2 regions of the Corynebacterium frankenforstense DSM 45800 genome follow, and region 2 is predicted to be linked to the other one. Evidence: predicted binding sites of a transcription regulator. Region 2 holds the regulator's gene; the other holds the start of a gene.
The links. Region 2 encodes LexA, which represses DNA repair genes until DNA is damaged. Its sites were predicted from a motif close to CGAACANNTGTTCG; they were not measured.

Region 1: the regulator LexA is predicted to act here: its motif matches at 12,222-12,235, upstream of CFRA_RS08000 (SAV_6107 family HEPN domain-containing protein).

The regions. Positions count from the first base shown of each region.
Region 1 covers NZ_CP009247.1:1,816,077-1,831,789, forward strand. Annotated here, with positions in the region: gene murD (UDP-N-acetylmuramoyl-L-alanine--D-glutamate ligase) at 1-1,367, opposite strand, end outside; gene mraY (phospho-N-acetylmuramoyl-pentapeptide-transferase) at 1,368-2,516, opposite strand; gene CFRA_RS07965 (UDP-N-acetylmuramoyl-tripeptide--D-alanyl-D-alanine ligase) at 2,537-4,096, opposite strand; gene CFRA_RS07970 (UDP-N-acetylmuramoyl-L-alanyl-D-glutamate--2,6-diaminopimelate ligase) at 4,093-5,694, opposite strand; gene CFRA_RS07975 (peptidoglycan D,D-transpeptidase FtsI family protein) at 5,789-7,795, opposite strand; gene ftsL (cell division protein FtsL) at 7,942-8,670, opposite strand; gene rsmH (16S rRNA (cytosine(1402)-N(4))-methyltransferase RsmH) at 8,667-9,689, opposite strand; gene mraZ (division/cell wall cluster transcriptional repressor MraZ) at 10,044-10,478, opposite strand; gene CFRA_RS07995 (DUF3040 domain-containing protein) at 11,189-11,611, opposite strand; gene CFRA_RS08000 (SAV_6107 family HEPN domain-containing protein) at 11,702-12,124, opposite strand; gene CFRA_RS08005 (GNAT family N-acetyltransferase) at 12,322-12,915, shown strand; gene CFRA_RS08010 (polyprenyl synthetase family protein) at 12,962-14,050, shown strand; gene CFRA_RS11450 (alpha-(1->6)-mannopyranosyltransferase A) at 14,113-15,713, shown strand, end outside.
Region 2 covers NZ_CP009247.1:1,093,447-1,109,159, reverse strand. Annotated here, with positions in the region: gene galE (UDP-glucose 4-epimerase GalE) at 1-406, shown strand, start outside; gene CFRA_RS04790 (DUF4192 domain-containing protein) at 418-1,629, opposite strand; gene CFRA_RS04785 (PAC2 family protein) at 1,901-2,890, shown strand; gene CFRA_RS04780 (DEAD/DEAH box helicase) at 2,948-5,482, shown strand; gene CFRA_RS04775 (hydrogen peroxide-inducible genes activator) at 5,664-6,617, shown strand; gene CFRA_RS04770 (hypothetical protein) at 6,784-7,845, opposite strand; gene hrpA (ATP-dependent RNA helicase HrpA) at 7,970-11,899, shown strand; gene nrdR (transcriptional regulator NrdR) at 11,912-12,370, opposite strand; gene CFRA_RS11590 (hypothetical protein) at 12,452-12,850, opposite strand; gene lexA (transcriptional repressor LexA) at 13,155-13,850, shown strand; gene CFRA_RS04750 (DeoR/GlpR family DNA-binding transcription regulator) at 14,179-14,958, shown strand; gene ptsP (phosphoenolpyruvate--protein phosphotransferase) at 15,221-15,713, opposite strand, start outside.

The sequences.
Region 1 (15,713 bases), 720 kb from region 2:
GCGTGGCGGGCGGCGGCCCGGCAGACCTCGGTCATGGCGGCCTCGGGGTCGGTGGTCGCCACGGTCTCGACGGGCACCTGCGGGGCGAGGCGCGCCAGGGCCTCGGCCAGGATGGCCCGGTCGACGCCGAGGAGGACCGCGGCGTCGAGGTGCGGGGCGAGCGCGGCGACCATGTCGTCGACGTGGGCGCCCTTGAGCTGGCCGCCGGCGATCCAGACGACCCGGTCCACGCCCTTGAGGGCGGCGACCGCGGCGTGCGGGTTGGTGGCCTTGGAGTTGTCGACCCAGCGCACGTCGTCGGCGACGAGCACGGTCTGGCCGCGGTGGCGGGCGACGTGGAAGCCGGCGAGCGCCTCGGCGATCGCGGCCGGGGCGACCCCCTGGCTGCGGGCCACGGCGGTGGCGGCCAGCGCGTCGAGCACGCCGGCCGGGCCGGGCGGGTCGATGCCCTCGGTCGGGGCGATGTCCACGGGCTCGGCGCCGGTGTGGTCGACGATGCGGCCGTCGACCACGCCGACCTGGCCCGGCTCGGGCGCGGCGAGGGTGAAGCCGATGAAGCGGCGCGGTGCGTCGCCGGCATCGGCGGCCGGTGCGTCGGACACAGCGTCTGCGGGTGCGGCGGGAGAGGCGTCGGCAGAAGAGGCGCCGGCGTCTCCCGCGAGCAGCTCGCGCACGTGGGCGTCGTCGACACCCGCCACCGCGACGGGCCCGCGCAGCACGCGCGCCTTCGCCGCGGCGTAGGCGGCGAAGCTGCCGTGCCAGTCGAGGTGGTCGTCGGCGAGGTTGAGCAGCACCCCGGCGTCCGGCGTGAGCGTCGGCGCCCAGTGCAGCTGGAAGCTGGACAGCTCGGCGACGAGCACGTCGACGCGCTCCTCCCCGTCCAGCGCGTCGGCCACGGCGACGCCGATGTTGCCCACGGCCACGGCGCGCTCGCCGGCGGCCTGCATGCAGGCGGCGAGCATGCCCGTCGTCGTGGTCTTGCCGTTGGTGCCGGTCACCGCGAGCCAGCGCCGCGGCGCACCGAAGTGGCCGGCGCGGTCGAGGCGCCAGGCCATCTCGACGTCGCCGATGACGTCGAGGCCGGCCTCGGCGGCCGCCACCAAAAGCGGCGAGTCGGGCCGCCAGCCCGGCGAGGTGACCACGAGGTCGAACTCGGCGAAGCGGTCCCGCGCCTCGTCCAGGGCGCAGGCGCGCACCTGTGCGCGCCCGTCGCCGGGCGCGACGTCGGCAATCGAGGCGAGCAGCCGCTCGCGGGCGGCGGCGTTGTCGTCGGCGACGGTGACGGCCACCCCGATGCCGGCGAGCAGACGGGCGGCGCCGGCCCCGGAGACCCCGGCGCCGGCGACGAGCACGTGGCGGGGCAGCATCTAGACCACTCCCCAGGCGGTCGGGGCGACGGCCAGGGCGTCGATCAGGCCGCCCTCGCCGGCGGCGTTGAGCCACTCGCCGTAGAAGATCGACATGCCGAGCCCGACGGCCATCGCGGCGATCAGCCAGAAGCGGATCGTCACGGTCGTCTCGGCCCAGCCGCCGTTCTCGAAGTGGTGGTGGAACGGCGCCATGCGGAAGAAGCGGCGCCCGGTGGTCTTGAACACGGCGACCTGGATGACCACGGAGGTGACCTCCATGACGAACAGGGCGCCGATGACGACCATCAGCAGCTCGGTGCGCGAGGCGACCGACAGCCCGGCGACCAGGCCGCCGAGGGCCAGCGAGCCGGTGTCGCCCATGAAGATCTTGGCCGGCGCGGCGTTCCACCACAGGAAGCCCATGCAGGCGCCGAGGCCGGCGGCCGCGAGCACCGAGAGGTCCAGCGGGTCGCGCACGACGTAGCAGCCGGGCACGACGGTCTCGCCGCAGGAGTTGCGGTACTGCCAGAAGGTCAGGATCGTGTAGGCGCCCATGACCAGGCTCGTGGCGCCGGCGGCCAGGCCGTCGAGGCCGTCGGTGAGGTTGACGGCGTTCGACCAGGCGGCGGTGAGCAGCAGGATGAAGATGACGAAGACGACCAGCCCGACGCCGCCGCCGAAGGCGATGTCGGCGGTCGGGATGTCGCGGATGAAGGACAGGTTCGTGCTGGCCGGGGTGATGCCCTGCTCGTCCGGGAAGAGCAGGATCAGCACGGCGAAGATGACGCCGATGGCGATCTGCGAGGTGAGCTTGGCGGTCTTGTTCAGGCCCAGGTTGCGGTGCCGGAAGAGCTTGATGAAGTCGTCGAGGAAGCCGACCAGCCCCAGCGCCAGCGTCAGACCGAGGACGAGCAGGCCGCTGGCGGTCACGGCGTCGCGCCCGGTGGCCAGCCCGTAGATCGCCGTGGCGAAGTAGCCGCAGACGATGCCGAGCAGCACGGCGATGCCGCCCATCGTGGGCGTGCCGCGCTTGCGCAGGTGGGAGGCGGGGCCCTCCTCGCGGATCTCCTGGCCGAGGCCCTCGGAGCTGAAGTAGCGGATCAGCACCGGGGTGGTGAATATCGAGACGAGGAAGCTGATCGTCGCCGCAATGATGATCTGGGTCACGGGTAAACCTTCTCGTCTAGCTAGTTCTTGCCGTCAATAGTCTTAGCAGCGCCGCCGCCGGGGGCTTCCGGCGGTCCCTGCAAGGCCGCGGCCACGTGCCACAGGCCCTGCGAGTTGGACGCCTTGACGAGCACGACGTCGCCCGGGCGCAGTTGCTTGCCGACGACCGCGGCCGCCGCCTCGGCGTCCCCCACCCGTTGGGTGGTGATGCCGCGCGCCTGGGCGGCGCGCGCGAGCTCGGCGACGGGTTCCGAGTCGCCGACGGTGACGAGGTGGTCGACGCGGTAGCGCTCGAGCTCCTCGCCGATGCGGGCGTGCTCGGTCAGGGCGTCGCCGCCGAGCTCGGCCATCTCGCCGAGCACGGCCCAGCTCTTCGCCTCCGGGCGGGCCGCCGCCGTGTAGGCGAGGGCGGCGATGCCGGCGCGCATCGAGTCGGGGTTGGCGTTGTACGCGTCGTTGATGAGTGTCACCCCGTCGGCGCGGGTGTGGACGTCCATGCGGTTGGCGCTGGCGGTGACGTGCTCGCTGAGCGCGGCGGCCACCTCGGCCGGCGCGATGCCGGACTCGACGCCGACCGCGGCGGCGGCCAGGGCGTTCGAGACCTGGTGGGCGCCGAAGACGCGCAGGCGCACCGGGTGGCTCTCCACGGTGCCGTCGGCGCCGCGCACCCCGAAGGTGAAGGAGGCGCGCGCGACGTCGTCGAGCGTGATGTCGGAGGCGGTGTAGACCGCGCCCGGGGCGGGCGGCTCGGAGGCCGAGAAGGTCACCACGCGCGCCCGGGTGCGCGGGGCCATCGCGGCGACGAAGGGGTCGTCGCCGTTGAGCACGGCCACTCCCCCGGCGTCGGCGGCCGGCAGCGCCTCGACGAGCTCGCCCTTGGCGCGGGCGATGTTCTCGCGCGAGCCGAACTCGCCGAGGTGCGCGGTGCCGACGTTGAGCTCCACACCCACGGCCGGCGGGGCGATGCGCGCCAGGTGGGCGATGTGGCCGATGTTGCGCGCGGACATCTCGGCGACCAGGTACCGGGTCTCCTCCGTGCAGCGCAGTGCGGTGTAGGGGTGGCCGATCTCGTTGTTGAAGCTGCCCGGGGGTGCCACGGTGGAGCCAGAGCGGCGCAGCACCGAGGCGATGAGGTCCTTGGTGGAGGTCTTGCCGGCCGAGCCGGTCACGCCGACGACGGTCAGGCGCTCGGATGCGGGGCGCTCCGGGCTCGCGAGCGTGTCGACGACGCGGCGGGCCAGCGCGCCGAGGGCGTCGATGACCGCGGTGGCCGAGCCGTCGGCGTCGTTGGCGTAGGCCTCGGCCGTGGCGTCGCCCGGGCCCTTCGGCTCGACGACGACCGCGGGTACGCCGACGGGGCGGGCCGTCAGCGCGGCGACGGCGCCGCCCTCGTTGACGGCCTGCGCGGCGAAGTCGTGGCCGTCGACACGCGCGCCCGGCAGGGCCAGGAAGAGCCCGCCGGGGGCGATCTTGCGGGAGTCGAACTCCACCGGCCCGGTCACCCGGGCCTCGGGGTCCGCCCCGTCGTGGAGGGTGCCGCCGACGGCGTCGGCGACCTCGGCGAGTGTCAGCTCGATCATCGGTCGTTCTCCTTTACATCAGCCGCGTCCGGGGCATCCGCGCTACCCGCGGCATCCGGTGCATCCGCGCGGGTCTCATCCGCGCGGGTCCCGTCCGCGCGCGCCTCGAGCGCGGCGGCGAGTTCCTCGCGGTCGTCGAAGGGGTGGGTCACCCCGCGGACCAGCTGTCCGGTCTCGTGTCCCTTGCCGGCGACGATCACGGCGTCGCCGGGCCGGGCCCAGGCCACGGCGGCGCGGATGGCCTCGCGGCGCGAGCCGATCTCGCGGATCTCCGTGGCCCGGCCGCCGGTGACACCGCGCGCCCCCTCGACGACGGCCGCGCGGATCGGCGCGGGGTCCTCGTCGCGGGGGTTGTCGTCGGTGACCACGACGAGGTCGGCGCCCTTGGCCGCCTCCGCACCCATCAGGGGGCGCTTGGAGTGGTCACGCTCGCCGCCGGCGCCGAGGACGACGGCCACCCGGCCGTCGACCTGGTGGTCCAGGGTGTCGAGCACCTCGGCCAGCGCGCCCGGCTTGTGGGCGTAGTCGACGACGGCGATGAAGTCCTGGCCGCGGTCGACGCGCTGCATGCGCCCCGGCACCGAGACGCCGCCCAGCCCGGCGATGAAGCGGTCGAGGTCGACGCCGCAGCGCTCGGCGAGCGCGATCGCCAGCGACGCGTTCGCCACGTTGAACGCACCCGGCAGGGGCAGGTGGACGCCGCGGGGCGCGGCGTCGGAAATAGTCAGCTCGAAGTCCTGGGAGCCGTCGGCGGCCGCGGTGACCTCGCCGACGGTGACGTCGCCCGCCTGGCCGTGGGTGGCCACGGTGAGGGTGTCCGGGCAGAGGCCGGCCATGCGCGCGCCCCAGTCGTCGTCGACGCAGACGACGGCGCGGTGGGCGGACATCGGCGAGGCCGGGTCGAAGAGGAGGGCCTTGGCCTGGAAGTAGTCCTCCATCGTCGGGTGGAAGTCGAGGTGGTCCTGGGAGAGGTTGGTGAAGCCGGCGACGTCGAAGTCGACGCCGAGCACGCGGCGCAGGGCCAGCGCGTGGCTGGAGACCTCCATGACCAGGTGGGTCACGCCCTCGTCGGCCATGCGGCGGAAGAGCGCCTGCAGGGTCGGCGCCTCCGGGGTGGTCAGGGAGGTGGGGATCTTGCGGCCGTCGATGCGGGTGCCCGTGGTGCCGATCAGGCCGACCTTCGCGCCGGCGGCCATCAGGCCCGCCTCGACGAGGTAGCTGACGGTGGTCTTGCCGGAGGTGCCGGTCACCCCGATGACGGTGAAGCCGCGGGAGGGGTGGCCGTAGAGCTCGGCGGCGACGTCGCCGAGGACCGCGCGGACGTCGGCGACCTCGAGGACCGGCCGGGTCTCGCCGGCCTCGCGGAGGATCCCGGCGCCGGCGGCGTCGGTGAGGATCGCGGCGGCCGGGGTCTCGGCGGCGAAGACGGCGCCGTGGGTGTGGGTGCCGGGCAGCGCGGCGAAGAGGTCGCCCTCGTTGAGCCGGTCCGAGACCAGGTCCACCCCGGAGACCTCGACGTCGCCGCAGACCTCCGCGCCGCCGGGGGCGTGAATGACGGCTCCGGCGGTCTCGGCTATGCGGGTGAGGGTTTCTGCCACGGTCTTCCTCCAGACGATCCGGGTGTGTATCTGACGGGACGAATTGGTTTGGGGCGGGTGCCCGGGGTTTCGGGGCGCGGAAATTGTAGCCGGTTCAGCCGGCCTGCAGTACCAGCCTGCCCTCCATGGGTTTGGACAGCGGGACGTTGTCCCGGTTGAGCAGCCAGGAGCCGATGTCCCGGTAGATCGGGGCGGCCGACTGGCCGCCCGAGCCGCCGGGCTCGACGCCGCGGTCCGGGTCGTCGACCATGACCGCGATGACGTAGCGGGGGTCGTCGGCCGGGGCGACGCCGCCGAAGGTGATCCAGTAGTCCGACATCGAGTACGCGCCGGTGTCCGGGTCGATCTTCTGGGCGGTGCCGGTCTTGCCGGAGGTCTGGTAGCCCTCGATCGCGCCGTTGGCGCCGGTGCCCTGCTGGTTGCCGGACGGGTCCTCCTGGGTGACCGCACGGAACATGTCGATGACGGTGCGGGCCGTCTCGGGGCTGACCACGCGGGTGGTGGCCGGGGCCTCCTGCTCGCGGACCTGGCCGTCGGGGCCGGTGACCTCGCGGATGATCCGCGGCTCGACGCGCTCGCCGCCGTTGGCCAGCGCCTGGAAGACGCCGGCCATCTGCAGTGCCGTCACGGACATGCCCTGGCCGATGGGCAGGTTGGCGAAGGTGCCGCCCGACCACTGCTCGCGGGTCGGCAGGAGACCGGCGGACTCGTTGGGCAGCTCGACGCCGGTGGGCTGGCCGATGCCGAAGCGGTTGAGGTAGTCGGCGAACCTGTCCTCGCCGACGCGCTGGGCCAGCATCAGCGTGCCCACGTTGGAGGACTTACCGAAGATGCCGGTGGTCGTGTAGGGCACGGTGCCGTGGTCCCATGCGTCGCGGACGGTCACGCCGGCCATGTCGATGGTCCCGGGGACCTGGTGGACCTCGTCCGGGGTGGTCTCGCCCTCCTCGATCGCCGCGGCGGCCGTCATGATCTTGGCCACCGAGCCCGGCTCGAAGGGCGCGGAGATCGTGGGGTTCTCGAAGTCCTTGCCCTGCTCGACCTGCTTCTCGACGTCGCCGTTGGGGTCGATGGTGCCGGTGTTGGCCATCGCGAGGATCTCCGCGGTGTGCGCGTCGAGGACGACGGCCTCGGCGGACTTGGCCCCGGAGTTGGCCTTGGCCTGCTCAAGGAGCTGCTGGACGTAGGTCTGCAGCTCGAGGTCCAGGGTCAGCGAGACGCTCTCGCCGTCCTCGGCGGGCACCGCGTCGCGCAGCGTGCCGGGGATGACCTGGCCGTCGGTGGAGACGTCCTCGGTGGTGCGGCCGTTGATGCCGGTCAGCGTCGCGTCCGCGGAGGCCTCGAGGCCGAACTGGCCCTGGCCGTCCATGGACACGCGGCCGACGACGTTGTCGCCCACCGCGCCGTTCGGGTACTGACGCACGTCCTGGTGGTCGGCGGCCACACCGTGGAAGCGCGCGGCGATCTCCGTGGCGACGTCCGGGTCGACGTTGCGCACGAGCACCTCGTAGTGGGTGTCGGCGTGCAGCTTGTCGAGGATCTCGTCGGGGTCGACCTCGCCGGAGGCCTCGTCGTCCTTCTCGGAGCCCTTCTTCTCGGAGTCCTTGTCCTTGTTGTCCCGGTCGGACTTGTCGTCCCGGTCGGAGTTCCGCTCCGGGTCCTTCTCGTCGGAGTCCCGGTCGTCCGGGTCGGCGGCTCCCGGCGTCTCGGCGTCGTCGGAGGAGCTCGCGGCGATCATCTCGGGGATCTGGTCCGCCATCTCGCGCAGGGTCTTCTCGACGGAGTCGTCGAGCCGGCGGGCGACCTCCTCCTCGCTGACCCCCTCGGTCGCGCCGGCGGCACGCATCTCGTTGAAGTCCTGCTCGCGCAGCTCCTTGCGCAGCAGGTCCGGCGAGACGGTCAGCGAACGGGCCTGCATGGTGTAGGCCATCGGGGTCCCGGAGCGGTCGGTGATCTCGCCGCGGCGGGCGGGCTCGACGTAGACGCGGGCGCGCTGCTCGTGGGCCTGCTCTGCCAGGGCCGGGCCCCAGACGACCTGCACCCAGGCGAGCCTGCCGATCAGCGCGAGAACCGCGACGACGACCGCGACGGTCGCCCACATCAGGCGCTTGTCCAGCGCCGCCTTGTGTGTGCGGGGCCGGCCCGGTCGGCGGCGGCCTCCCCGCGTGTCCCAGGACGTCACAGCCCCTTGGTCACCTCACTCGGCCTACTCGATGGTCCTCTGTCGGAATGGACGCGACGCGCCCCTCAGCGGGCGATGCCCGCCTGGTACGGCACCGGGTTGGACCGGGCGGCGGGGTTGTCGCCGGCCTCGGCCTGCCCCGGGGTCTGCCCCTGCGGGACCGGCGCGAGGTTCTCGGAGAGCCCCTGCGTCTTGTCCGGGCTGCTGGAGGCGGCCTTACCGCGGGGGCTGTCCCCGTTGACGTCAATGATAGGCCGCGTCTCCTGCTCCGCCGGGCGACGCTCGGAGACCTCTCCGTTCTCGTCGACGGCGAGGACCCCGGCCTGCAGCGGCACGCCGAGCTTCTCGCCGGCGGCACGCTCGGCCAGCCCCGCGGTGGAGCGGGCGTCCTCGAGGTCGCGGTCCAGGGTCTCGATCCGGTTGTCCAGCTCCGCCTCCCGGGCGGTCAGCTGCTGGATCTCGAAGGTCTGCTGGGTGCTGAGCCCTGAGAGCCACATGGACACGCCGACGCCGGCGATGAGCATGCAGAACGCGAGGGTGACCATGCGCCACCAGCGCGGGTCGGCACGCTGGGTGGCCACGCGCCGCCCGCGGACCGAGACGACCTGGCGGGAGCCGAGACGCCCGGACGGCCGGCGGGTGGCGCCGTGCCGGTCGAGGCGCCCGCGACGCCCGGGGCTGGGCTCGGGGGCCGGGACGGTGCGGCGCGGGCGCTCGTCGTGGCGGGGCCGCGGGGGCGCGTACGCCGTGCCGGCGGCGGTACGGGGACGCGACGTGACGGAAGTCGGGCTCATCGGGTCTCTCCCTCGGGGTTGAGGCGTTCCAGGGCACGGACGCGTACCGAGGCGGCACGCGGGTTGGCGGCGGTCTCCGCCTCGTCGGCCTTCTCAGCGCCGTGGGTGACGGCGCGGAAGTCCGGGGCGGTGCCCGGCAGGTCGACGGGCAGCCCGGGCGGGGTCGTGGACGTGGTCAGCTCGCGCACCGCGTGCTTGACGATGCGGTCCTCCAGGGACTGGTAGCTCATGAGCACCGCACGGCCGCCGGGGTGCAGCCGGTCGGTCGCCGCGGGGATGGCCGCCTCGAGGGCGTCGAGCTCACCGTTGACCTCGACGCGCAGGGCCTGGAAGGTGCGCTTGGCGGGGTGACCGCCGGTGCGCCGGGCGGGCGCCGGGATCGTCTCGTAGAGGAGCTCGACCAGGCGGCCGGAGGTGGTGAAGGGCTCGCGCTCACGCTCGCGCAGGACCGCCGAGGCGATCTTGCCCGCGAAGCGCTCGTCACCGTAGGTCTTGAGCACGTGGGCCAGCCGACCGTGGTCGTAGGTGTTGAGCACGTCGGCGGCGGTGATCCCGCCGCTCTGGTCCATGCGCATGTCGAGCGGGGCGTCGACCCGGTAGGCGAAGCCCCGCTCGGGGCGGTCCAGCTGCATGGAGGACACGCCCAGGTCGAAGAGCACGCCGGCCAGGCCGTGCTCGGCGGCGATGCGCGCCACGGGGCCGGGAGCGGCGACGTCCTCCGGCGCGGCGTCGTCAATCTCCCCCGGGAGCCACGGGCCGCGCAGACCGTCGGCGACCTCGCCGAGCCCGTCGAAGCGGGTGTGATACGCCTCGAAGCGCGCGCCGAAGCGGGCTAGCCGCTCGCACGCCTCGCCGAGCGCCTGGGTGTCGCGGTCGAGGCCGATGATGTTGAGCTGCGGAAACTCCTCGAGAAGGCGCAGCGTGTGCCCGCCGGCGCCGAGGGTGGCGTCGACGAGCACGGCGTCCGCGCCCGCCGCCTCGACGGCGGGGCGCAGCAGGTCGGTGATCCGGTCGATCATCACGGGGACGTGACCACGGTTGGCGGTCAGCGCGGCGGCGTAGTCCTCCGCGTCGGTCTCGTGCGCCCCGGCCGTGTCGGTGCCGGCGGCGTGGTGCTTCGTCATGGTCGTTCTCCCCCTCTCCCGGGTCCGGGCCACGGATGTCCGTGGACTCGGTTGCTGTCCGTGCTGGTCGGCTGAAGTTTCTTGGTGGTGGTGGGTGGCTGTGGCGGTGTGGTCGCCTGGGCCGCGGGGCTCGCGGGGTGCGTCCAGGGCCCCGCCCGGGGGACCGTTCTGATGTCGGGGAAGTACACCAGAGCCGGTCGACCCCGGACGGAGCCCGTGCACGCGCTCCGCGGGTCGGTGTGCAGTTGTCTACAGCAGGCCGCCGAGGACGTCGTCGGCGTCCGCGGCCGAGAAGGCGTCCTCCGTCTCCCGCTGGTAGGCGGCCCAGGACTCGGAGTCCCAGATCTCGAGGAAGTCGACCGAACCGATGACCACGCAGTCCTTCGTCAGGCCCGCGTACTCGCGGTGCGCCGCCGAGAGCGTGATCCGCCCGTGCCCGTCCGGGCGCTGCTCGTCGGCGCTGGCGGCCAGGTTCCTGATGAATGCACGGGCCTGGGGGCTCGTACGGGAGACCGCGGCGGCCTTACGGGCGCGGGCCGCGAACTCCTCGCGGGGGTAGACCGCGAGACTGTGGTCCTGCCCCTTGGTGATCATCAGCCCACCGGCGAGCTCGTCACGGAACTTCGCCGGCAGGGTCAGCCGCCCTTTGTCGTCGAGTTTGGGCGTGTAGGTACCGAGGAACATCCCGGCACCACCTGCCTTCGCTCGCCGATAAAGAGGATCCGGTTGTTCTTCCACGGAGGCGGAGTCGGATCGACCACCACCAACCGCTGGGCCCCACTTTAACCCACTTCCCCCCACCAGAACGAGAGGGAGCGCGAACTACAGCGACGTCATTTAACGTAGCTGCAGCTAGGAGTATGTAAATCGAAGTGGGGCGGGCGCGTCACCTCAAATCACTTCAGTCACATTAGCCGCATCTTTAACATCGACACATTGCGCTCGGTCTCGCACCAACTCCCCCACTGCCGTCAAAAATCCCCACGAGCCAGCTTCCACAACAGATTGCATGGCCCAAAAGCCCAGGAAAGCCGTCGATCGGGGCGGCGCGGGCCGGAAACCCGGACGCACGAGACGTCACGCGCGCCGGCGAGGAGCGGGAGGTGGGGCAAAGTGGGGGATCCGGGTGGGGCGAAGTGGGGCGCGGCCGCGACCAGCGCCGAGAGCTCCGTGGCGGGCGCCCCGGACGGCCGGCATCCCCGAACGCCCGACATCCCCGACCGCCGGCGCCCCGGGCAGCCGGCATCCGGGGCAGCCGGCGCCCCGGGCGGCGGGCGCCCCGGACGGCCGGCACCTCAACGCATGAAAAAAACCGGCCGATAACATCTCGTCATCGACCAGTCAGGAAAGCCGTCCTCATGAACGGACGGGAAGCTCCAGGAAGCTCTAAGGGGTCAGCGTCCCTCGAAGCGGCGGCGGAAGTCATCCTCCATGCGCTGGCTGAAACCGGAGCCGCGCCGGCCCCCGCCCGTGGCCGCGCGGGTGCGCGAGCGGGCCCCAGAACGCGAAGAGGTCCGCGCGCGGCCACCCGCGCCGCCGCCGCGCAGCATCCAGATGCCGGAGCCGAGCATCACGAGGAAGCCGGCGACGCTCAGCGCGATGAACCACAGGGACTGCTGGGCGAGCATCGCGCCGCCGAGCAGCATCAGAAGTCCGAGCACGCCGAGAGCCACACCGCGCAGGGTGATCGACCCACCCGGGGCACCCCCGGTGAAGCCGGAGTCGTCACCGACCGACGACCCGAACTTGGGGTCGTCGGCGAGCAGTGACTCCTCGATCTCGCGCAGCGTCTGCTGTTCCTGCTCAGAAAGCGCCACAATTCCTCCACGTGAGTTCTTGGCCGGGACGTCGGTCACTGGACACAACGCCCGACCGAGGTGGAAAGTTCCCGCCGCGCCCGATGAGTCTCAGGCGGCGGCGAGATCCCCCTCGCCGTACTCGATCTCGGCGATGAAGTCAGCGACCGCGGCGATCAGCTCGTCGACCACGACCTTGTCCACCCCCGATTCTAGCCCCGAGAGCACACGGGACCGCAATGTCGAATACCCCGAAAGACGTTTGGCCCACACCTTCTCCCCCGGCCCAACCAGACTCAGCCGGTCCCAGGCCCCGGTGGGCAGGCGGCGCCGCCCGGCGACCGGGGAGTCGGCCACCCGGGCGCCGGCCGCCCGCAGGCCGGCCTGGTAGGCGTACTCGAGAGCCTCGCGCAGGCGCCCGGCGGCGCGCTCGCGGGCCGCCTGGGCCATCAGGCGGGAGGCCTTCGCGAGGAACAGCGCCGAGCGCGACGGACGGTTCGAACGGTAGGCGGTGGCGGAGATCAGCTGCGGCATCGTGGGTCACCTCGTCGCTTTCTTTCGTGCTCTCTTCTGCGGTTTTCCTTATGTCGTAGACGGTATTCCCCCACCGCGACACAGCCGCCCGCGAGTTCACACACATGTTCGATTCCGTTCGAATAAACACCCCGCCACCCCGGCCTCCCCCACCCCCTCACGTGCCGCGGGGCCGCCGGCCGTGGTTGCATGGGCCCATGACCGTATCCCTGCGCCGCCTGACGGTTCCCGAGTTCCATCTGCTCGCCCCCGAACTCGTGGACATCTACATCGACGCGATGGGCTACGACCCCGCCATCCGCTCCGGGCGTATCGCCGTGTGGCGCCAGGAGTGCCGCCTGGCTGGCTTCACCAGCGTCATCGCCACCGAGAGGACCGAGCGCGGCGAGTTCATCACCGGCATGGCCTACGGCTTCTCCGGCACCCCACGGGTGTGGTGGCACCGCCAGGTGATGCGGGGCCTGAAGCCCCGCGGCCTGGAGGACCTGGGCCGCGACTACTTCGAGCTGGCCGAGATCCACGTCGACCCGCGCCGCCAGTCCCGCGGCACCGGGCGCGGGCTGCTGCGCGAGCTGGTGTGGAACCAGCCGCACCCGCACGTCCTGCTGTCCACCCCGGAGGTGGAGAACGAGGCCAACGCGGCCTTCCACCTCTACCGCTCGGCCGGTTTCAGCGACGTGCTGCGCGACTTCCGTTTCGACGGAGACTCGCGCCGCTTCGCCGTGCTGGGGGCTCCGCTGCCCCTGCCGGGTCACCCGGTAAGTTTGGGGGCGGACCAACCCCGCCGCTGACGCCCCGCGTGGCGGCTCCCCCGGGAAAGGACGGCAGCTGAAAGCCATGACGACACCGGACGCCCGCACTCTCCGGCCCGCCGAGGTACCCGCCGCGGTCACGGAGGTCCTGCGCGAGTACATCTCCGCCCGCACCCCCGACGCCGCGAAGGTCGGCGAGCCGGTCGCCCGCGCCGTCGGGCACCTGAGCCGCTTCGTCCTCGGCGGCGGCAAGCGCGTGCGCCCCCTCTACGGCTGGGTCGGCTTCACCGCCGCCGACGGGCTCGCCGGCGACGAGGACCCGCAGGTCGTGCTGCGCGCGGTCAGCTCCCTGGAGTTCATCCAGGCCTGCGCGCTCATCCACGACGACATCATCGACGCCTCGGACACCCGCCGCGGCGCGCCCACGGTGCACCGCGCCGTCGAGCGCCGCCACCACGACGGCGCCTGGCTCGGCGACGCCGGCCACTTCGGCGAGTCTGCCGCGATCCTCACCGGCGACCTCGCCCTGGTGTGGGCCGAGGACATGCTGCAGGACTCCGGGCTCTCCGACGCCGCGCTGCGCCGCGTGCGCGAGCCCTGGCGCGCGATGCGCACCGAGGTCATCGGCGGCCAGCTGCTCGACATCGCCCTCGAGGCGCTGGGCAGCGAGGACCCCGCCGACGCCGACGCCGTCAACCGCTTCAAGACGGCGGCCTACACCATCGAGCGCCCCCTGCACCTCGGTGCGGCACTCGCCGGGGCGGACGACGCGACCGTCGACAAGCTGCGCGGCTACGGCCGCGACGTCGGCGTCGCCTTCCAGCTGCGCGACGACCTCCTCGGTGTCTTCGGCGACCCGGAGGTCACCGGCAAGCCGGCCGGCGACGACATCCGTGAGGGCAAACGCACGGTGCTGCTGGCCCTGGCGCTGGTCAGCGCCGACGCCTCCGATCCGGAGGCCGCCGCCCGGCTGCGCGCCGGCATCGGCTCGGCGGACCCCGAGGTCATCGCCCGGGTCACCGACGCGATCGCGGCCACGGGCGCGCGCGAGCAGGTCGAGGAGCGCATCGGCGCGCTGCTCGAGTCCGGCCTCGCGCACCTCGACGGCCTGCCCGCCGAGACCTGCGACGTGCTCTCCGACCTGGCGGTGCGCGCCACCGCCCGCCACCGGTGAGCGCCTCGCCGGTCGGCGTGCCGGCACGCTTCGGCGCCCTCCTGGACCGCCTGCCCTCGCCGATGATCCTCGGCACGGTGGCCACCGTGCTGATCGCCGCGTCCTCCTTCGGGGCGGGCGCCATCCGCAACCGCGGCGGGGTGCTCGACGCCCTGGGCCTCAACGTGCTCGCCTACGGGCACGCGGCCGGGGTGTGCGGCTCGATCCTGTGGCTGGGCATCTTCCTGCTGGTCCCCGCCTGGATCCTCGCGGGGCGGCGCACCGTCTTCGCCGGGCGCGCAGACGCCGGCGCTGACGCAGCCGACGGCGACGCGCGCGGCGTCGGAAATCTCGCCCGCACCTTCCTGGGGCCGCTCGCCGACGACCGCCGCCTGGGCGCGGTGGTGCGCGCCACCACGGCGTGGACGCTGCCGCTGCTCCTGGCGGCCCCGATCCTCTCGCGCGACGTCTACTCGTACCTGATGCAGGGCGCGATGCTGCGCGACGGCTTCGACCCCTACACGCAGGGCGCGGCCGCCAACCCGGGGCCGATGCTGCTCGAGGTCTCGCACGACTGGCGCAACACCACCACCCCCTACGGGCCGCTGCATCTGTGGCTCGGCGAGGGCATCACGCGCCTGGTCGGCGACAACATCACGGCCGGCGTCGTGCTCTACAAGCTGGTCTCCGTGGTGGGCATGGCCGCGATCCTGTGGGCCGTGCCGCGCATCGCGGCCCGGCTGGGCGCCGACCCCGCGCTGGCGACCTGGCTGGGCGCGGCCAACCCGGTGATGGTGCTGCACATGGTCGGCGGCATGCACAACGAGTCGCTGATGGTCGGGCTGGTCAGCCTGGGGCTGGTCGCCGCGCTCGACCGGCGCTTCGTCGCCGGCGTGGCGCTGATCGCCGTGGCAGTCTCGCTGAAGGCGACCGCCGCGATCGCGCTGCCCTTCGTCGTCTGGCTGGCCACCCGCCACCTGGGCACCAGGCTGACCCGGCGCGTCACCGACTCGGACACCGCCCGGCGCGCCACCGGCCCGGACTCCACCGCCCCCGACACCACCGACAGCACCACCGCGTCCTCCCCCGACACCGCCACCGACCCCGACGTCGCCGACCTGCCGCTCTCGGCGATCCCGCGCGGCCGGGCCTTCGGCGCGTTCCTCGGCGCCGGCGCGGCGTGCACGGCCGGCACTGTCGCGGTGATCTCCCTGGTGACCTGGGCCTCGGGCGCGTCCTGGGGCTGGCTCGCGGAGATCTCCGGCAACTCGAAGGTGATCAACCCGCTGAGCCTGCCGTCGCTCCTGGCCGGCCTGGTCACCGACAGCGTGCGCGTGCTCGACGACTCGTTCACCTTCAACGCGCCGCTCGGCGTCTTCCGCACGATCGGCAGCGTGCTGATGCTGCTCGGCCTGGTCGTGGTCTGGTGGCTCTTCCGCGAGACCGACCGACAGGCCGTCCGCGGCATCGCCGTGGCCTACGCGGTCGCCTTCGTCTTCAACGCGGTCTCGCTGCCCTGGTACTACGCCAGCCTGCTGACCCTCATCGCGGTCACCCCGGTGCCGCGCGCGCTGGTGCAGTGGACCGCCGGTGTCTCGGTGGTGCTCGCCGTCGCCTTCACCGGCTCGGGCAACCACCAGCTCTACAACGTGGCCTTCATGGCGATCGCCGCGCTGTGCGCCTG
Region 2 (15,713 bases):
TCTGGGCCAGCGCGAGAAGATCTTCATCTTCGGCGACGACTACCCCACCGAGGACGGCACCGCGGTGCGCGACTACATCCACATCCGCGACCTCGCCGACGCCCACCTGCTGGCGCTGACGACCAACGAGCCGGGCCGCCACCGCATCTTCAACCTCGGCTCCGGCGACGGCTACTCGGTGCGCCAGGTCATCGAGACCTGCCGCGAGGTCACCGGGCACCCGATCCCCGCCGAGGTGGCCCCGCGCCGCGCCGGCGACCCGGCCGTGCTCGTCGCCTCCTCCGAGCGCATCAAGGAGGAGCTCGGCTGGAACCCGACGCGCACGGACCTGCCGCGCATCGTGGCCGACGCCTGGGCCTTCACCAAGGACCTCGACGCCGCGGCCTACCGCGCCGGGAAGGCCTGAGGCCAAAAGATTCACGCGGCGAGCCCGTCGATCCCGCCGGCCGGGTCCGCGCCCGCCACGCCGAGGCGCTCGGCGACCTGCCGACTGCCGCGGCGTACCCGCTCGGCGACCACCTCCGGGCCGCACCGCAGCTGCGCCTCGGAGAGCAGGCGGGTGAGCCGGTGGGCCGGGAACTCCGTGCGCGCCACCGCGAGCGCGGCGGCCACCCGGTGCCCGTGGCCGGCGGGCCCGGCCACCAGCGAGTAGAGGCAGAGCGCGTTGGCCCGGGCCTCCCCGCTGAGCACCCGCACGAGCACCGCCAGGACCCGCTCGGCGGCCTCGGGGTGATCCAGCACGGTCGCGGCCACCGCGTCGCGCAGGTGAGTCTCGCCGAGGGCGCCCGCGAGGCAGACCAGATCCTCGAAAAAAGAACCACGAACAAGTCCTCGGCCTTGACTTACCGCGTCCAGGGCCCTCTCGGCCGCACCGACGACGGCCCCGTACGCGGCCCGTCCCGCCGCTCCCCCGCGTCGCATCGCTGCTGCCAACCCGCGGGCACGCTCGGCCGCGGCAGCGAGCACGACGTCGTCCAACACGCCGGCCGGGCCGGCCACGGGCGCCCCACCACCGACCGCACGGGTGCCGGCGACGGCACCGACCGCACGGGTACCGGCGGCGGCGCCGGGCGCGACGTCGTCAATCTCTCGTCCGGCGAGCGGCGCGAAGAACTCCAGGGCGGCCTCCCGGTCGGGCTCGGGCAGCTCGCCGCGGCGCAGCAGCGGCGCCATCGCCGCGGCCGCGACGACCTCGGGGATGCGCCCGCCGTACCAGTCGTCGAGGGGCTCGGCGCCCGGCGGGCAGAACTCGAGCTCGTAGCTCCCGCCGGCCAGCACCCCCTCGGCGCTCCAGCAGCCGAGCAGGTCGACGTCCCCGGCGCGCGAGGCGGCGAAGAGCAGCTCGCAGACGCGGTCGCGCTCGGCGGCGTCGGCGGTGATGACGAAGGCGGCGATGACGCGCCCGTCGCCCGCCCGGTACGCGCCGAGACTGCCGAGGGCGGACTCGACGGCCTCGGCGTCGACGGGACGCAGGTCGACGCGCAGGACGGGACCCAGGGCGAAGCGGACGCCGTCGTCGAGGAAGGCGGCGAGCACCAGGGAGTCCTCGGGGAAGAAGCCGAAGACGGCGGGCAGGTTGGCGATCAGGTCTCCGGGGGTGTGCAGGGTGTGTTCCGTGGAATCGGTCATGGCGCCATGGTCGCCGCCCGGACCACCCGGCGCGCGCCGCGCACCGCCCGCCTGTGGAGTACCGCGTGCAATCCACAGGACCGGCCGCGCGGGGCGGCCCGTGAGGCGCGGCACACGGCTATAATCGACGGTTCAGGCCGGGGCTTTCACCGCCCGCCGGAGGACACCACGGAATTATCGGCGGGGCCGGTGGCGTTGTACCCGGTGTGACCGCGAGCGCCCCGCCGACCGGGGCGGCCGCGGCGAAGCGAACAGGTAAGGGAGGCACGTCATGAACGACGACGAGCGTCGGATGTACGAGCTGGAGTACCCCACCCCGGAGATCCGGGACGGACACCAGCACGGGCCCACCCTCGTGGTGGCGCTGCAGGGGTACGCGGACGCCGGGCAGGCCGTCGAGGCCGTCTCCGAGCACCTGCTCGCCGCGTTGGAGAACCGCCTGGTCGCCTCCTTCAACACCGACGAGCTGGTCGACTTCCGCTCGCGCCGGCCCGCGGTGACCATGGAGGACCACGAGATCATCCGCACCGACCAGATCAGCCTCGACATGCGCGTGCTGCGGGACCCCGAGGGCCGGTCCTTCCTGCTGCTGTCGGGTCCCGAGCCGGACATGCGCTGGAACGCCTTCACCGAGGCCGTCACCGACCTGGTCGAGCGCTACGACGTGGAGAACACCATCTGCCTGTACTCCGCGCCGATGACGGTGCCGCACACCCGCCCGCTGGTCGTCTCCGCCCACGGCAACGCCCCCGGGCTGGTCGGCCGGATGTACCGCTTCGACGGCAAGGTCGTCCTGCCGGGCTCGGCCGCGCTGCGCATCGAGGCGGCGCTGGCGCGCGCCGGGCGCAACGTCGCAGGCTACACCGCGCACGTGCCGCACTACGTGGCCGCCTCCCCCTACCCCGCCGCGACGCTGAACCTGCTGCGCTCGGTCGCCGACGCCACCGACCTCGACCTGCCGCTGCGCACCCTCGAGCACGACGCGCGCCGGGTGGCCGAGCAGCTGGCGGAGCAGACCGACGACTCCGGCGAGATCCAGCAGGTCGTGCGCGCCCTCGAGGAGCAGTACGACGAGGCCGTGGAGAAGTACCGCGAGGCCCACCCGCGCGCCGTCATGCCCGGCGAGGCCGACCTGCCCAGCGGCGAGGAGCTCGGCGCCGAGTTCGAGCGCTTCCTGGCCCGCCTCGACGAGCCGGGTGACGGCCCGGGCGAGGACGACGGCGAGGGCCCGGACTCCCCGCAGCCGCCGCAGGGCGAGTAGCCCCGCCACGCGCCGCGTGGACGCCCGGCTAGGGTGGGCAGGGTGAATCTCGCCCAGATGCTGCCCGACCTCGACGAGGTGCCCGCCTCCCTCGTCGACGAGTCCATCCTCGACTCGTTCACCGCCTGGACCCGCTCGAAGGGCATCGAGCTCTACCCCGCCCAGGAGGAGGCGGCCCTCAACCTGGTGGCGGGCGACAACGTCGTGCTGGCCACCCCCACCGGCTCGGGCAAGTCGATGGTCGCCATCGCCGCGCACTTCACCGCGATGGCCAAGAGGCAGCGCAGCTTCTACACCGCCCCGATCAAGGCGCTGGTCTCCGAGAAGTTCTTCTCCCTGTGCGACGTCTTCGGCCCCGAGCAGGTCGGCATGATGACCGGCGACGCCACCGTCAACGGCAACGCCCCGATCATCTGCGCGACCGCCGAGATCGTCGCCAACATCGCGCTGCGCGACGGGAGGCGCGCCGACATCGACCAGGTGGTCATGGACGAGTTCCACTACTACTCCGACCCCGAGCGCGGCTGGGCCTGGCAGGTGCCGCTGCTCGAGCTGCCCCAGGCGCAGTTCCTGCTCATGTCCGGCACCCTGGGCGACACCACCGACCTGCGCGAGGACCTCACCGAGCGCACCGGCCGGGCCACCCAGCTCGTCGGCGCCGACGCCGAGCGCCCCGTGCCCCTCGAGTTCGAGTACGCCACCGACCCGGTCCACGAGACCATCGAGCGCCTCCTCGAGAACAACCGCGCGCCGGTCTACGTGGTGCACTTCTCCCAGCGCGAGGCCACCGAACGCGCCCAGGCGCTGACCTCCCTGAAGCTGCTCACCGACGAGGAGAACGAGCGCCTGCACACCGAGCTGGCCGGCTTCCGGTTCACCACCACCTTCGGCAGGACGCTGTCGAAGCTGGTGCGCCGCGGCATCGGCGTGCACCACGCGGGGCTGCTGCCCAAGTACCGCCGCCTGGTCGAGCGCCTCTCCCAGACCGGCCTGCTGAAGGTCATCTGCGGCACCGACACCCTGGGCGTGGGCATCAACGTGCCCATCCGCACCGTGCTGATGACCGGGCTGGCCAAGTTCGACGGCACCCGCCAGCGCGTGCTGAAGTCGCGCGAATTCCACCAGATCGCCGGGCGGGCCGGGCGCGCCGGCTTCGACACCACCGGTTACGTCGTCGTGCAGGCCCCCGAGCACGAGATCGAGAACATCCGCGCCCGCGCCAAGGCCGGAGGCGACCCGAAGAAGCTGAAGAAGGTGCGCACCAGGCACGCCCGCGACGGCGAGGTGACCTGGTCGAGGAAGACCTTCGACCGGCTCGTCGAGGCCCCGGCCGAGCAGATGCACTCGCAGTTCCGCGTCTCCAACTCGATGGTCATCAACATCCTGGCCCGCCCGGGCGACGCCTACGGCCACTTCCACCACCTGCTGCGCGGCAACCACGAGACGCGCGCCCGGCAGAACCGCGACATCCTGACCACGGTCGGGCTGGTGCGCGGGCTGATCAACGCCGGCGTGGTCGAGCGCGCCCCCGGCGGCGGCCCCGACGAGGCCGGGCGCACCTACCGACTGACCCGCGAGGTGCCCCGCGACTTCGCGCTCAACCAGCCGCTGAGCCCCTTCGCCCTGGCGGCCCTCGAGCTGCTCGACCGGGACTCGCCGACGTTCACCCTCGACGTCATCAGCGTCTTCGAGTCGGTCCTCGACGACCCGCGCCCGATCCTGCGCGCGCAGCGCAGCGAGGCGCGCGGCCGCGAGATCGCCGAGCTGAAGGCCGACGGCGTCGACTACACCGAGCGGATGGCCATCGTCGAGGACATCACCTGGCCGAAGCCCCTGGAGGAGCTTCTCGACTCCGCCTTCGAGACGTACGCGCAGGGCGCGCCGTGGGCGCGGGAGTTCGACGTCTCGCCGAAGTCCGTCGTGCGCGACATGGTCGAGCACGCCATGACGTTCTCCGACCTGGTCTCCGCCTACGGGCTCGGCCGCTCGGAGGGCGTGGTGCTGCGCTACCTCACCGACGCCTGGCGCACCCTGGCCCACACGGTGCCGGAGGCCTACTACACCGACGAGCTCGACGACATCGTCGTCTGGCTCGGCGAGCTGATCCGCCAGGTCGACTCCTCGCTGGTCGACGAGTGGGCGCAGCTGGCCGACCCGGACCAGCCGGTCTCGAAGGAGGTCGTCGCCCAGGAGCTCGCCTTCGGAGTCACCGACCCCTCCGCGCTGACCGCCAACCGCCGCGCCTTCCGCATCATGGTGCGCAACGCCATGTTCCGCCTGGTCGAGCTCTTCGCCGACGAGCGCGAGGACGAGCTGGCCGAGGCCTTCGACTACCTGGACGACGCCCCCGACTTCCCGGCGGCGATGGACACCTACTTCAACGAGTTCGACGAGGTGGACACCTCGCCGGCCGCCCGCGGGCCCGAGTACTTCATCGTCGAGGAGTCCGACGCGCGGCGCTGGCTGGTGCGCCAGATCCTGCGCGACCCCGAGAACGACCGCGCCTTCTCCTTCGTCGGCGAGGTCGACCTCGACGCCTCCGACGAGGCCGGCGAGGTGCGGCTGAGCTCGCTGGAGTTCCGCGGCCGGTAGCACCGGAGGAGAGATTTCCGACGCCCGCGGTGGCCCGCGCGGGCGCGCGTGCGCGCGCCGACCGTGCGGTGCCCGCCGCGCCGGGCGGCGCGGCGTCGGAAATTCAGCGCTCCTCAAATTTCCCGCGACTTATTAGGGGCCGACATCACATTCCGGGCGGCGATAGGTTACCCTGATTGATATGTCGAACAAGGAGTACCGCCCCACGCTCGCCCAGCTGCGGACGTTCGTCACCATCGCCGAGAACAAACACTTCGGCACCGCCGCGCAGAAGCTGAACATCTCCCAGCCCTCACTGTCGCAGGCACTCGTGGCCCTGGAGACGGGGCTCGGGGTCCAGCTCATCGAGCGCTCCACCCGCAAGGTCATCGTCACCGCCATCGGCGAGAAGCTGCTGCCCTTCGCCAAGGAGACCCTCGAGGCCGCCGACGCGTTCCTCAACCGCTCCCGCGGCGCCGGCGGTGAGCTGACCGGACCGCTGACCATCGGGATGATCCCCACGATCGCGCCCTACCTGCTGCCCACCCTGCTGCCGCGGCTGCGTGAGCACTGCCCGCAGATGAGCCCGTCGGTCGTCGAGGACAAGACCAAGCACCTGTTGGCCATGCTGCGCGAGGGTCAGATCGACCTCGCGCTGATGGCGCTGCCCTCCGAGGCCTCCGGCATGGTGGACCTGCCGCTGTACACCGAGGAGTTCGTGGTCGTCGTGCCCGAGGACCACCCGCTGGCCGGCTCCCACGACCTCGACCTCGACGTGCTCGACCAGCTCGACCTGCTGCTGCTCGACGAGGGCCACTGCCTGCACGACCAGATCATCGACCTGTGCCGCCGCGCGGAGATCAACCCGTCGAAGGCCGCGCACGCCGTCACGCGCGCCTCGAGCCTGACCACGCTGATGCAGCTGGTCTCCGCGGGCTTCGGCGCGACGCTGCTGCCGATGAGCGCCGTCGACGCCGAGTGCCACCGCACCGGCGTGGCCACCGCCACCTTCGGTCCGCGCGTGCGCGCCGACCGCGAGATCGGCCTGGTCTACCGCTCCTCGAGCTCACGGGCCCACGAGTTCGAGCAGATCGGCCGGCTGATGCGCGAGGCCTACGACGAGGCCTCCCGCCCCGCCGAGAAGCTGCTCGCCTAGGCGGCCGGCGGCCCGGCGGTCCCCACGGCCGTTCGAGCGCAACGCGACGGGCCCCGTACCCGGTGGAGGTCACCGGGTGCGGGGCCCGTTTCCTGTGTCAGCGGGACTGGCCGCTGTCGGTGTCAGCGGGGCCGGCCGCTGTCGGTGTCAGCGGGGCCGGCCGCTGTCAGCCGCGAGCGGGGACGACACCGCCGACGGCCTGGCGGTAGGCGTGCGCCTGCGCGTTGTAGGACGCGGGCAGGACCACCAGCAGCGCGAGGCCGAAGGTGATCACCACCAGCACGAGGGTGATCAGGCCGAGCAGGATGTTCAGGCCGAGCAGCGGGAAGAAGTTCCGCAGCGCGGCGCGGAAGCCCACGCCGATCGCGGCGCCGAAGGGCGCGCGCCGGTCGGCGACCGTCCAGTTCCACAGCATGGTCAGCGGCCCGACGATGAGGGCGACCAGGAGGGCCAGCAGCATCGTCACGGCGAGGCCGATCATCGCGCCGGCGGGCAGATCCCCGCGCGCTGCGGCTGCGGGGTCGACGGAGGCGAAGGCCACGAGGACACCCGGGACCACGATGACGGCGACCGCCACGGCGGTGATCACGCTGACCAGCACCACCATGCCCAGCGTGGGCAGGTAGTTCAGGTTCTGCCTGAGCATGCCCCAGTCGACCCGGCCGCGGCTGATGTGACCGAGCGCCAGGTTGTAGACCAGCGGCATCAGGAACAGCATCCCGAAGTTGGTGATCATGTTGGTCGCCGTGCCGAGCACGGAACCGCCCGAGCCGACGTAGTTGACGTCCGCCCAGAACCCGAGGCCGCCGAGCAGGGCGACCACGGCGAGCACGGCGAGGGTACCCAGGACCCAGACCTGCCAGCCGGCGAAGGTCGCGCGGAAGCCCCAGGCGATCGACTCGGTGATCGAGACCCGGCCGTCGGCCGTGCGCAGCGCCGGCGCCTCGTCGTGGCCCGGGCCGTAGCCCACGGCGTCGTAGCCGTAGGCCTGGTCGTAGTTCTGGTCGTGGGCCTGGTCATAGCCGGCACCGTAGCCCGCGCCGTAGCCGTCGGCGTCGTAACCGGCGCCGGCCCTGCCGAAGTCCTCGCGGTCCTCCGGGTGGTTGGTCGACGGGTAGGCCGGGTAGGACGGGTACGACCCGGAGTCCGCGCCCTCGCCGGAGCCGGGAGTCAGGTCATCGCGGTCGTCCGCGTTCCCGTTGTCGCGGGGATCGTCAGGTCCAGTCATCGGAGGAGACCCTTTCTGCTCGGAACACTGAGTTTCGTACGCCGCAAGGCTACCCTGTAAGGCCTGTCTCCACCGGCCTGCCGGGGTGCGTCGCGCCCGGGCGGACTAGAATCTCCCCATCGACATGGACTCCAGCAACAACACCGACCGCAACCACGACGCCGACACCGCCGCGCCCTCCCGCGACGAGCTCTACTCCCGGCTCGACGAGGTGAGCATCGCCGACGAACGAGCTTTCCGACGCCGCCTGCGTAAGGCGCGCGCGCCCAAGGCGCGCGCCGCGATCGGCGCCGACATCGACGCAGCCGCCGCACGCCTGCGCGACGTCGACAAGCACGTGCCGGAGATCCACTACCCCGAGCAGCTGCCGGTGACCGCCTGGCACGACGAGATCGCCGAGGCGATCCGCGACAACCAGGTCGTCGTCATCGCCGGCGAGACCGGCTCGGGCAAGACCACGCAGATCCCCAAGATCTGCCTCGAGCTCGGCCGCGGGCGGCGCGGGCGCATCGGCCACACCCAGCCGCGGCGTCTGGCCGCGCGCACCGTCGCCGAGCGCATCTCCGAGGAGCTGGGCCAGAAGATCGGCGAGACCGTCGGCTACGCCATCCGCTTCGACGACCGGGTCAGCCCGACCACCGCGGTGAAGCTGATGACCGACGGCATCCTGCTCGCCGAGATGCAGCGTGACTGCTGGCTCAACGGCTACGACACGATCATCATCGACGAGGCCCACGAGCGCAGCCTCAACATCGACTTCCTGCTCGGCTACCTCAAGCGGCTGCTGCCGCGCCGGCCGGACCTGAAGGTCATCATCACCTCGGCGACGATCGACCCGGAGCGCTTCGCCCACCACTTCGCCGACGCCGACGGCGAGCCCGCCCCGGTCCTCGAGGTCTCCGGGCGCACCTACCCCGTCGAGATCCGCTACCGCCCGCTGGAGCGCATGGAGGGCGACAAGGTCGTCGACACCGACCCGCTCGACGGGCTGGTCTCCGCGTGCGAGGAGCTCATGGCCGAGGGGCCCGGCGACATCCTCTGCTTCTTCCCCGGCGAGCGCGACATCCGCGACGCCATGGACGCCATCGAGGCCCGCCACTGGCGCGGGGTGGAGACCACCCCGCTCTTCGGCCGGCTGAGCAACCAGGAGCAGCACCGCGTCTTCTCCCCGCACTCCGGGCGGCGCATCGTGCTGGCGACCAACATCGCCGAGACCTCGCTGACCGTGCCCGGCATCCGCTACGTGGTGGACACGGGCACGGCGCGCATCTCGCGCTACTCGACGCGCACGAAGGTCCAGCGCCTGCCCATCGAGCCGGTCTCGCAGGCCAGCGCCAACCAGCGCTCGGGCCGCTGCGGCCGTGTCGCCGACGGCATCGCCATCCGCCTCTACTCCGAGGAGGACTTCAACTCGCGCCCCGAGTTCACCGACCCGGAGATCCTGCGCACCAACCTGGCCAGCGTCATCCTGCAGATGGCCCTGCTGCGCCTGGGCGACATCGCCGAGTTCCCCTTCGTCGAGCCGCCCGAGCGCAAGGCCATCCGCGACGGCGTGCTGCTGCTCCACGAGCTGGGTGCGATCACCGACCGTGAGCGCGACGGCCTGCCGCAGCTGACCGACATCGGCCGCGACCTGGCGCGCATCCCGGTCGACCCGCGCCTTGCACGCATGCTGGTCGAGGCGCGCACGCTCGGCTGCCTGGCGGAGGTCATCGTCATCGTCGCCGCGCTGAGCATCCGCGACATCCGCGAGCGCCCGATGGAGAAAAAGGCCCAGGCCGACCAGCTCCACGCCCGCTTCAAGGACACCACCAGCGACTTCCTGAGCTACCTGAAGCTGTGGGACTACGTCGAGGAGAAGCGCCACGAGCTCTCCGGCAACGGGCTGCGCAAGCTGATGAAGGCCGAGTACCTGCACTACATGCGCTCCCGCGAGTGGCGCGACCTGATCCGCCAGCTCACCGAGGTCACCGCGCAGCTGGGCTGGCAGAAGACCAACGTCGTGGGCAAGCGCGACGCCGACGCCATCCACCGCGCGCTGCTGACCGGGCTGCTGCAGCACATCGGCGCGCGCGACGGGAAGTCGCGTGAGTTCCAGGGCACCCGCGGCACCCGCTTCATGATCTTCCCCGGCTCGGCGCTGGCGAAGAAGCCGCCGGAGTTCGTCATGGCCGCCGAGGTCGTCGAGACCTCCCGGCTGTGGGCCCGCGACGTCGCCGCCGTCGACCCGGCGTGGGTGGAGAAGGCCGCACCCGATCTGGTGCGTTACCAGTACTCCGAGCCCTACTGGTCGACGAAGAAGGCCGCGGCGATGGCCCACGAGAAGGCCACGCTCTACGGCGTGCCGATCGTCGCCGACCGCCCGGTGCCCTACCACAAGGTCGACCCGGCCGCCGCCCGCGAGATGTTCATCCGCAACGCGCTCGTCGACGGCGACTGGAACACCCGCCACCACTTCTTCCGGGACAACGCGGTCAAGCTCGAGGAGGCCGCCGAGGTCGAGGAGAAGGCACGCCGGCGCGGCATCGTCGTCGACGAGGACACGCTCTTCGAGTTCTACGACGCCCGCGTGCCGGAGACGGCGACCACGGGCGCGCACTTCAACAGCTGGTGGAAGCGCAAGCGGCACAAGCAGCCCGACTTCCTCGACTTCTCCCCGGAGAAGCTGCTCACCGACGCCGCGGGCGCGGTCACCGAGGAGTCCTTCCCCGACCACATGCGCGTCGGCGACGTCGACTACGAGCTGACCTACCGCTTCGAGCCGGGCGCGCCCGACGACGGCGTGACCGTCAAGGTGCCGGTGCCGATGCTCGCCGGGCTGGACGCGACCGACTTCAACTGGCTGGTGCCCGGTTTCCGCGAGGAGCTGTTCACCGAGCTGATCCGCTCGCTGCCGAAGCCGCTGCGGCGCACGGTGGTGCCCGCCCCGGACTTCGCGCGCAAGGCGCTGGCCCTGGCCGAGCCCTACGCGGGCACGGTCACCGAGGAGCTGGCCCGCGCGCTGCACGAGTGCGGCTCCAGCGGCATCGACGCCGTGGACTTCGACCCGACGAAGCTGCCGGCGCACCTGAGGATGACGTTCGCGGCGATCGACAAACGCGGCAAGGTCATCGACACCGACAAGTCCCTGCCCGCGCTGCGCGACCGGCAGGCCGGCCACATCCGCTCCTCGGTGAGCAAGCTCGGCCGGGCCGCGGAGTCGAAGCGCGCGGAGAAGTGGACCCCGGAGACGCTCGGTGACGTCGCCGAGGAGGTCACCACGGTCGTCGACGGCCACGAGGTCACCGCCTACCCGGCGCTGGTGGCCACCGACGGCGGCGTGGCGGTCAAGGTGCTGCCGACGAAGCAGGCCGCGGACTCGGCGATGCTCACGGCGACGCTGACGATGCTGATGCGCGAGATCTCGGTCTCGACCAAGCAGATGACGCGCGGGCTGCCGCTCAAGCAGCGCGTCGCCGTGGACAACTACCCCCACGGCGGGGTCGACGGCCTGGTCGAGCAGGCCCGTGTCGCCGCCATCCGGGACCTGATGATGGCCCACGGCGGGCCGGTGCGCTCCCCGGAGAAGTACCGGGAGCTGGCCGCGGCCGTGGCGCCGGAGGTGCCCGGTCAGGTGCGCCGCACGGTGGTGGCGATCGCGCCGGCGCTGGTGACCTACCTGTCGGTGGCCGCCGAGCTGGATCGCTGGGAGGGCCCGGCGATCGACGACATGCGCGCACAGCTGGGGTTCCTGCTGCCGGAGAAGGCCGTGCTCGTGCACGCGCAGGCGCACCTGCGCCACCTTCCGCGCTACTTCCAGGCGATGGAGATCCGGCTCGCCGAGATGCAGGAGGACCCGGACCGCGACGCCGACCGTCAGGACGAGGTCGAGGCGGTCAAGGCGGCGTTGAAGAAGAAGATGTCGGGTCGCCCGGCGGCGGCGTGGCGCACGAAGGCGGTACGCGACGTGCAGTGGCAGATCCAGGAGTTCCGGGTCAGCCTCTTCGCCCAGCGTCTGGGCACGGCGGGTTCGGTCTCGCGCCGGCGCATCGAGAAGGCGATCGCGAAGCTGTAGGCCGGGTCTCCCCTACTCGGCCTCGCGGGCGCGACGACGCATCATGCGGATCTCCTTCTCGAAGTCCTCGGCGGACTCGAAGGACTTGTACACCGAGGCGAAGCGCAGGTAGCCGACCTCGTCGAGCTCGAGCAGCGGCTCGAGGATGGCCAGACCGATGTCGTTGGCGTTGACCTGCGAGGGCCCCTTCGAGCGCACCTTCTCCTCGACCTTCTGGGCGAGGCGCTTCAGCGCGTCGTCGGGCACGTCGCGGCCCTGGCACGCGCGGCGGACGCCATTGACCACCTTGTCACGGCTGAACGGCTCGGTCACGCCGTTGCGCTTGACCACCAGCAGGACGGCCTTCTCGATCGTGGTGAAGCGGCCCTCGCAGGCGGTGCACTCGCGGCGGCGACGGATGGCCGTTCCGGCGTCGATGACGCGCGAGTCGATCACGCGGGAACGGTCGCTGTGGCAGAACGGGCAGTACACTGCGGGCACCCTCCTAGGTCCGGGACGGCTCGCCCGGGGCGTCCGGGCACCGACCCGAGTCTAGTGTCCGCCCGGACCCGCCTACTTCGCCGCGGTGGCGTCGAAGTCGACGGTGGAGATCTGGTGGGTGGCCGAACCCATGTTGACCGGCGGGTAGCCGGCGGCGTCGTCAGACTCGCCGAAGATCAGGGCGCCCAGCACGAGCACCAGCCCGCAGATCGCACCGACCAGCAGCGAACTGCGCTGCTCCTGGACTCGCCGAGACGTTCGCCGGGCACCGCCCTTCCGGGTACCCCCGGCGGGTATCCCGGCACGCCCGCCCGGAGAGGCGGTATTCGAAATCTCGAGCGTTCGAACACCGGCCGTCGAGCGCCCCTGACCGGGCTCCCACACCAGCGGTGCGGCCACGGTGTTCCGGACGTCGACCGTACCGTTGTCGGGCCGGACGAACTGTGCGTTACGCTGCATCGAGATGGTCATGGGGGTTCTCCTTTCGCCGTGTTCGAGGTCCACCCTAAAGACCGGGCGTGACTGTTCGAACATCGACTAGTTCATCTGTTCGATTACGGGTACGTGTTCGAGTTATAGCACCCGCCCGGGCGTGTGTCCACCACGCCGGGCAAAATCCTCGAACACAGTTGCCATGGACGCGCTATACTGAACGCAAACCGACCACAGCCGGATGACGGGGCCGACGACAACGGCCCCCGACCGGCCGAGAGCGAACCGCCGGCAGGCCCGGACCAGCCGGCCAGAGAGAGACGAAGACCAGGAGCGCGCGACCATGGCCACCAACCGATCGACCAAGAAGCAGAAGAACTCCACCACCAGAGACCCCGCGAGCCTGACCGCGCGCCAGCGCCGCATCCTGGAGGTCATCCGCGACGCGGTGGTGCTGCGCGGTTACCCGCCGAGCATCCGCGAGATCGGTGACGCCGCCGGCCTGCAGTCGACCTCCTCGGTCGCCTACCAGCTCAAGGAGCTCGAGAAGAAGGGCTTCCTGCGCCGCGACCCGAACAAGCCCCGCGCCGTGGACGTCCGCGACCTCTCCGGCGCCCCGGTCAAGAAGGGCCGCAAGGGTACCCCGGAGCCGCCGGAGCACGCGCAGACCTCCTTCGTGCCGATGGTCGGCTCCATCGCCGCGGGCGCACCGATCCTGGCCGAGGAGAACATCGACGACTACTTCCCGCTGCCCGCGGACATCGTCGGCGACGGCGAGCTGTTCATGCTCAAGGTCTCCGGCCAGTCGATGCGCGACGCCGGCATCCTCGACGGCGACTGGATCATCGTCCGCTCCCAGCCGGTCGCCGAGGAGGGCGAGTTCGTCGCGGCGCTCATCGACGGCGAGGCGACCGTCAAGGAGTTCCACCGCGACTCCAGCGGCGTGTGGCTGCTCCCCCACAACGACGCCTTCGAGCCGATCCCGGGCAACGACGCCGAGATCATGGGCAAGGTCGTCTCGGTCATGCGCAAGCTCTAGCACCTCCCCTCCTGCCGGCCCCACGCACGCCCGGACGGGCCTCGCCCGCCCGTCCACCCCCGTTCGTGGGGCCGATCCAGCCTCAGGGACTCGTCACACGCTTCCGTGACGGGTCCCTCTTTTTGCATCGCAGGTGCAGGTCGAACCGGAAGAGCAATGTTTACCCGGGCACATTCACACACAATGGCTCGGTTATTTTTGCTGCTATAGGGTCCCACCGCTTATGTACAATGTCTGTTTTTGTGGTTTAATGTTGGCATCGGGCATTTTCTGCCACTCCCCCCGCACTCTCATAAACATTTCCCCATCTGAGGAGGCGCCCAGCGAGATGTACGCCGAGGAAAGACGACGCCAGATCGCCTCACAGACCGCGGTCGAGGGCCGCGTCAACGTCACCGAACTGGCCAGACGCTTCGACGTCACGGCGGAGACCATCCGTCGTGACCTCGCCGTGCTCGACAAGGAGGGCATCGTCCACCGCGTCCACGGCGGCGCCGTGGCCACCCAGTCCTTCCAGACCACCGAGCTCTCCCTGGACGCGCGCCTGCGCTCCGCGCCGACCGCGAAGTCCGCGATCGCCCGCGCCGCGCTCGAGTTCCTGCCCGAGCCGCCCGGCGGCATGTTCCTGGACGCCGGCACCACGGTGACCGCGCTGGCCGACCTCATCTCCGATTCCGGCCAGGCCAACCAGTGGTCCATCGTGACCAACTCCCTGCCGATCGCCCTGAACCTGGCCAACAAGGGTCTCAGCGAGATCCAGCTGCTCGGCGGCAGCGTCCGCGCGATCACGCAGGCCGTCGTCGGCGACACGGCACTGCGCACCCTGGCGCTGATGCGTGCCGACGTCGCGTTCATCGGCACCAACGCCCTGACCCTGGACCACGGCCTGTCGACGGCCGACGCCCAGGAGGCCGCCATCAAGTCCGCGATGGTCACCAACGCCCGCCGCGTCGTCGTGCTGTGCGACTCGTCGAAGATCGGCAACGACTACCTGGTCAGCTTCGCCTCGATCGACGACATCGACGTCGTCATCACCGACGCCACCGCCCCCGAGTCCTTCGTGCGCGCCCTGCGCGAGCACAACGTCCAGGTCGTCCTCGCGGAGTGACGCCCCGCCGGACGTCCTTCAATTGACGACGTCCCGCTGATCGCCGCCGTGCGCCCCTCACCCGGGGCGTACGGCGGCGTTTTCCGTCTCCGGGCACTCCGCGCGAGACCCCGAGCCGCCTCTCCAGAGATCCCTGGACGCCACAGTCTCCCCTCTCTCCGCCCCCTGCTTCGGCAGAGCAGACAAGAAGAAACCGCCCCGGGACCTCTCTCGAGGCCCGGGGCGGCTGCGTCACGCCGGTCGCAGCCGGCGCGCTCGCGGCCTACTCGCCGACGAGCATCTTGCGCACGCTCTCGCGGGCGACCACTGCGCCCACGGCGTCCAGGGCTGCCTCGGCGGCCTCCTGGCACTGCTTGAACGTGGACTCGGAGAGCCGGGTGCCCACGGCGGCGATCGCGGTGGAGGCGGCCGACAGGGAGTTGACGCCCAGGCCGGTGAGCACGCAGGCCAGCAGCGGGTCGGCGGCGGCCTCGCCGCAGACGCCGACGGCGGTGTTGGTGTCGCGGCCGACCGAGCAGGTGTGCTGGATCAGGCGCAGCACGGCGGGCTGCCACGGATCGGTCAGGTACGCCAGCTGCGAGGACAGGCGGTCCGCGGCCATCGTGTACTGGGTCAGGTCGTTGGTGCCCACGGAGACGAAGTCCAGGTGCGGCATGATCTTGTCGGCCATCAGGGCGGCGGCCGGGACCTCGATCATCGCGCCCGGGGTCAGGCCGCGCTCACGGCAGAGGGTGGAGAACCACTCGGCCTCGCGG